One region of the Lactobacillus rizhaonensis genome, then DNA from elsewhere that is predicted to be linked to it. Evidence: predicted binding sites of a transcription regulator. Region 1 holds the regulator's gene; the other holds the start of a gene.
What was found. The regulator HrcA, encoded in region 1, represses chaperone genes, less so after heat shock. The targets are predictions, from matches to a motif close to TTAGCACTCNNNNNNNNNGAGTGCTAA.

Region 1 (3,410 bases):
CAACCAATTGATTCCTTTTTTACCAATTATGCACAACAGGATCTTGATGAAAAATTATGGTCTAAAGTTAAAAATGGTGCAGCTATTTCTTTGAAAACGAATGCAAATAATGTGGCATTACGTTACAATAATAAAGTTAAGGCAATCTATCGAAAAGATGGTACCATTTATCGCCCGTATTTAATGCTTTTACAAAATGAATAGGTGAATGAAGGTCTTATTATGGAAATTATCCATTTAACATACCCCTTTAAGGAAAACATAATTCCCCAAAATATTATTCTTGCTTTAGGTTTCTTCGATGGGGTTCATCGTGGACATCAAGAATTAATCAAAATTGCAAAAGAAAAAGCAACGCAAAAACATCTGCCACTAGTGGTAATGACGTTTGATCGTCATCCAAAAGAAGTCTATCAAAATAAAAAAGTTACTTACATAGATACACTTGCAGAAAAAGCCTACAAGATGCAAAAACTTAAAGTTGATTATTTGCTGGTGATGCATTTTAATGAGGCATTTAGTAAACTAACAGCACAGGAATTTGTTGATAATATAATAGTTAAATTACACGCAGATACTGTCGTAGCTGGTTTTGATTACACCTATGGTCCCAAAGACACTGCCAATATGAAAAATTTCCCTAAGTTTGCTCAGGGAAGATTCGATATTGTTAATGTCCCTAAGCAATCTTATGATGGTCAAAAAATTGGTTCTACGGAAATCAAGAAGGCAATAACTAGTGGAAATATGGAATTAGCTTCTAAGTTATTAGGTTTTCCTTATGTTATGTCAGGCTATGTTGGTCACGGTTTACGCAATGGCCATAAACTCGGTTTTCCTACAGCCAATTTGGTTTGGACTGAAGACAAGGTTGTTCCTAAAATTGGAGTGTATGCGACTAAAACCAAGATTTGTGGTAAGTGGTATGACTCAATGACAAGTGTAGGCTATAATGTGACTATCAACCAAGGGAAAAAGCTTTATATTGAGTCAAACCTATTTGGTTTTGATCAGGAAGCTTATGATGAGGAAATGGTAATTAAATGGTATAAGTATACCCGAGGTGAAATTAAATTTGCCAGTTTAAAAGAGTTAACAAAACAAATGAGTCAAGACGAGGCTGAAATTAAAAATTATTTTGCTGCGATGAATTAATTAATAATACTAAAAAAATGATTGACGTTTTTTAAGAAAAAAGTTAGCACTCAACTTGACATTCTGCTAAAAGCTAGTATCATATAAATTGTTAGCACCTAATCAGATTGAGTGCTAAAAGTGAGGGCGATATTTATGTTGACCGAACGTCAAGAATTAATTTTAAAAACAATTATCAATGATTTTACGCAGACACATGATCCTGTTGGATCCAAGACTGTTATGAACCAACTACCTATTAAGGTTTCAAGTGCTACTATTCGTAACGAAATGGCTGTTTTAGAAGATAAGGGTTTGATTGAAAAAACTCATTTGTCCAGTGGACGCGTGCCTTCAACTGAAGGCTACCGCTACTATCTTGACAACTTGGTTGAACCTTTACAAATTTCATCTTCTGTATACAAGCGAATCATTAGTCAGCTTGATCAACCGTTTCATCAGGTTAACGACATCGTACAGGCAGCTGTAAAAATTTTATCGGATCTAACAAATTACACAGCATTTGCGGAAGGTCCTGAAAATAGTGAATTAACTATTACTGGTTTTCGTATTGTGCCGTTGTTTAACAGACAGATTATGGCTGTCTTAGGAACTAGCGATGGTGACGTTCATGACCAGGTTTATACTTTACCTTATAATGTTAATGGTGATGAAATTGAACAGGCTGTGCGCATGATTAACGATCAGCTGGTTGGCAAAACTTTAGATCAAGTTACTCCTGACTATCTTAAAAAGACTTTGGGCAATAAACTTAAAGTTGCTCATGTCTCTGAACTGATTAGTTTGGTCGAGGATGTTATTAACGATGCTGCCAGTGAGCAAACCTATGTTGACGGTCAGATTAACCTGCTTAATAACATTTCTTTGGACGATGTTTCAAATTTAAGATCGCTCTATGAAATGATTGAGCATAATGATTTGATTTCCAATATTTTAGACAATAGGCAAAATTTGAAAAGCGACAGGTATCCCGTTCGAGTTAGTTTAGGATCCGAATTATCAAATGATTTGTTAAAGGATTACAGTCTGCTTACGGCAGAGTATAGCGTTGGTTCTCATGGAAAGGGTATAATTGCTTTACTTGGCCCTGATAATATGCCGTATTCTCAGGTGATTGGATTACTCGAGTATTTCAGAAACGAGCTATCTAAAAAATTACTTGATTATTATGGTAGATTTAAATAAAGGAGGTTAGCCGTGAGTAAAGAAGAAAATAATAATAGTAAGAACTCAAAAAAAGAGCCAAAAAAAGATGAACATAAAAAGTCAAAGGCAGAAGTAGAAAATTCTAAGGCTAAGGCTAACAAAGATAACAAACCTGAGTCTTTGGAAAGTAAATTGCAGCATAATTTGACTCAATTGCAAAAAGAAAAGGACGATTTGGAAGATAAGTATTTGCGCAGTCAAGCTGAGATGCAAAATATGCAAAATCGCTATAATAAAGAAAGAGCGCAGCTTATCAAATATGAATCTCAATCTTTAGCTAAAGATGTTTTACCCGCGATGGATAATTTAGAAAGAGCTTTAGCTACTAAAGTTGATGATGAAGCATCAAAACAGCTTAAAAAAGGTGTACAGATGACACTTGATTCACTTGTTAAAGCGATGAAAGATCACGGTATCAGTGAAATTACAGCTGAAGGTGTCAAATTTGATCCCAATTTACACCAAGCTGTTCAAACCGTTGCGGCTGAAAATGATGATCAAAAAGATCATATTGTACGAGTTTTGCAAAAGGGATACTTATACAAAGATCGTACTTTAAGACCAGCTATGGTTGTTGTAGCACAATAATTGAAAGGAAGCATATCAATGTCAAAAGTTATCGGAATTGACCTAGGAACTACTAACTCAGCAGTTGCCGTTTTGGAGGGTAAAGAACCAAAAATTATTACCAACCCAGAAGGAAATCGTACTACTCCTTCAGTAGTTGCTTTTAAAGATGGAGAAATCCAAGTTGGTGAAGTTGCCAAAAGACAAGCAATTACCAATCCCAATACTATTTCTTCTATTAAACGTCACATGGGCGAAACTGATTACAAGGTTAAAATTGGTGATAAAGCTTATACACCACAGGAAATTTCAGCAATGATCTTGCAATATATCAAGAAATTCTCTGAAGATTATTTAGGCGAGAAAGTAACTGATGCTGTTATTACCGTACCTGCATACTTTAATGATGCTCAGCGTCAAGCTACCAAAGATGCCGGTAAAATAGCTGGTTTAGATGTTAAGAGAATTATTAATGAACCTAC
Region 2 (3,410 bases), on a different contig from region 1:
CCAAGCTGGCAAATCAGTAATTGGTCCTTCTGCTATAGCTACTTGCTCTGGTGTCAAGTACTTCTTGTGGACAACAACTTCGTAAACATAATCTTTGAACCAGTCGTTGTTCATAACGAAGAATCCTTTGTCACCGTTCTTTTCGCCCCAGGAGTTTTCAACCTTCCATTGGCGAACATGTCCGCCGTCTTCATCAACACCAACTAAAGTCATAGCGTGAGTTGAAGCACCAGCACCAGTGCGCAAGCGATCAGCTTTGGACATCTTAAGGTCTACGCCAAAGAGGTCACTTAGTTGGTACAAATCACTGTCAAGATAGCCCTTCTTACGGTCGCTTTGTTCACCAACATCATTTCCAAACCAAACTGCTTCGCCATCTTTTAACTGGTTAACAGCTGCAGTTTCCAAGTATTCCATTGGCACGTTTAAGAATTTGATACGGTATGAACCCTCAACGTTATCTTCAAAAGGTAAGCCGTATAATTTATCATATTCATGGTCTGGAGCGTTAGACAGTACGACATAGTCATTGAAGTCAACGTCACCCATGTATTTATGCAAAAATTCCAGTGGAGTTAAATCTTTATCCAGGTGATATTTCTTATCGTCATCACGATATTCCAAATCAAATTTCTTAGGTGGTTCACCGACTGCAATTGCGGTCATCTGGTAAACTTCACTTAAGAAGTGCTTACGGGCTTTTTCGATCTCATCGTCTTTACCGGCTTGCTTTAATTTACGCAAGACCAGAGCATCTTTCTTTAGCTTATCACCCAAAGCTTTGGCAAAGCCGTTGGTATTATTGGTATTGAAACTCTCAGGCATTGCATAAGAAGGAACGACACCGTATTTTTCAATTAAAGCGGCACCCATGTGGAATTGACCACCATCTTCACCTGCACCCTCTAAGTGAGCTTTTACAGTACGTGAATCAAGTGGTTCGTCTGCAGTAGCCAAGATATTGTCATAAAAAATATTTGCCCGTTCAATTTTATCCCAGAAGAAGTTGTAACTTTGTGAGAAAGTGAAATTCTTGCAGTGATATTTTCTACCAAAATTGTGGCGTAAGATGTTTAAAGTAGCAAATTCCCAGCAACGACCTGATTGGCGTTGATTAGTAACATTTTCTGTGTCAAGTTCAGTTGAAAATACACGGGTCAATTCACCTTGAACGTGTTCATTGTAAGCAGCTGTTAGAACACCACTTTTCTGAGCTGCTCGGGCAACAACTTGATTTTGTGGTTTTTCATTAAAGTTTGCGGCAAATTCTTCCAACTCTTGGACAGTTAATTTATGAGCCATAAAATAAATTCTCCTTTTTTAATCTATTTTTAAATTACTATATATTTTAAGCTAAAATAAAAGCGAGTTCAATAGCTGAACTCGCTTTAGAGAATTGTATTGGCAATTTATTTAAAATTTATGCAATATGGTAATAAGTTAATCAATCTGGATTGAGTTATCATTTGCACCAGCTTGTTGCTTTGGCAAGGTAATAGTTAATACACCATTATCATACTTTGCGTGAATATCACTTGCAACTACATTTGGTAATCTGAAGCTGCGTGAAATGTGACCTTCACTTCTTTCACGGTGAATAATACTGTTGTCCTTAGACATATCCTTAAATGATTTTCTTGAGCCGGATACGCTCAAAATACCATTATTGTAATTTAGGTGAATTTTATCCTTGTCCATTCCGGGCATATCAACTTTGATTACATATTCTTTGTCGTTTTCAACAACATCTGATTGCATTAATTTTGCTACTTCGTTATCGTCAAAAAATTTTCTCGGAAGATCAAACCAATCATTCATCGCATCAAATAGGTCATTGTGCCGATTCATCATATCATTTGCCATAGTAAAAAACTTCCTTTCGAAATTTATATATTGTATCAGAAGACTTTCATTTCTTCCTTACAATTATTATTATAGTATGCAGATTCATAAAAAGGAAATAATTAGCACTATTATTTTTAGAGTGCTAAAAAATTATAATTTATAGCTTTAAATTAGTATTTATAGCTTGTGGATAATATTTTTAACAAAATAATTAGGAGAGAATATTTTGGTTTACTATCAAAAAATGACGCCCAAGGGTTACCAAAAAATTAAAGATGAAATAGCCAGTTTAAAAAAGGATAGGCCTAGAAGAATTAAAATTTTACAGGAAGCGCGCTCTTTAGGTGATTTGTCGGAAAATACCGAATATACGGAAGCGAAGCGTGATTTAGGCCACCTTCAAAGTCGTCTGCGTTATCTGGAAAAGCAGTTGAAATATGCCGAAATTATTGAGAAGAAGGATGACGGCAAAGTAGATTTAGGCAAGACGGTCACACTAAAATTTGCTGACGACCCAGAAACTGAAACATACCAGGTTGTCGGCCGTATGGAAGCTGATATTGGAGCAGGAAAAGTTGCGTTTGACTCACCACTGGGCCAAGCAATTATGAAAAAAGAAGTTGGTCAAACTGTAAGTGTTGTAGCACCTGCTGGGGAGTATCAGGTTACTATTGCGGCAATCGAATAAATTTTTGCTTGATTATTCGAACTTGTGTTTGTATAATTTATTTTAGCGAACATAAGTTTGCAATAGGAAGTGAAAGCAATGTATGATTACCGTTATGAACCACACCGATTAATTTTTATGATTGATAACAAATCATTCTTTGCTAGTTGTGAGGCACTTCAATTAGGTCTAAACCCAATGAAAGCTGTGTTAGCAGTTGTTTCGCATCAGCCACATACAAATTACGGCTCGGGGCTCATTATGGCGGCCTCACCATTAGCGAAGAAGAAATATGGGTTGACTAACGTCATGCGGGTACGTGATTTACCCACGAAAAAAGAAGCACCGGATTTGATTTTGGTAGAACCCCATATGAATTTATATATCAAACGCAGTATGCAGGTATTGGAAATTTTTCAAAAGTATGCTGCTGATGAGGATATCCATGTCTATTCTATTGATGAAAGCATGATTGATATGACTAAGTCATGGCGCTTGTTTGGCAACGATCCGTATCTGGTGGCACGCAAAATTCAAATAGAAATTAAATCAAAAATTGGACTTTATACTACTTGCGGAATAGGAGAGAATCCACTGCTAGCTAAACTTGCCATGGATATTTCTGCTAAACACCGGTGTTCAATGATTGATTATTGGCATTATATTGATGTACCTGATACTATTTGGCAAATTAAAGACATGGAAGATGTTTGGGGAATTGGCAAAAGAATAGCTGCCCGTTTGCGCCGGTTACACATTAATAATATGTATGAATTGGCTCATACTGATCCGACAATCCTAAAAAAAGAATTTGGTGTGATTGGTGAACAGTTATTTGCAATCAGCTGGGGAGTGGATCGCAGCATTATCAGTGAAGAATATTTTCCCATAATGAAAA

Region 2: a site for HrcA is predicted at 1,965-1,991, ahead of AAA915_RS05925 (Hsp20/alpha crystallin family protein). Genes of this name have one in related genera too.

What each region holds. Positions count from the first base shown of each region.
Region 1 covers NZ_BTTV01000001.1:74,489-77,898, forward strand. Annotated here, with positions in the region: gene truB (tRNA pseudouridine(55) synthase TruB) at 1-204, shown strand, start outside; gene ribF (riboflavin biosynthesis protein RibF) at 223-1,155, shown strand; gene hrcA (heat-inducible transcriptional repressor HrcA) at 1,291-2,340, shown strand; gene grpE (nucleotide exchange factor GrpE) at 2,353-2,949, shown strand; gene dnaK (molecular chaperone DnaK) at 2,968-3,410, shown strand, end outside.
Region 2 covers NZ_BTTV01000004.1:1,945-5,354, reverse strand. Annotated here, with positions in the region: gene AAA915_RS05930 (C1 family peptidase) at 1-1,302, opposite strand, end outside; gene AAA915_RS05925 (Hsp20/alpha crystallin family protein) at 1,441-1,863, opposite strand; gene greA (transcription elongation factor GreA) at 2,072-2,533, shown strand; gene AAA915_RS05915 (Y-family DNA polymerase) at 2,612-3,410, shown strand, end outside.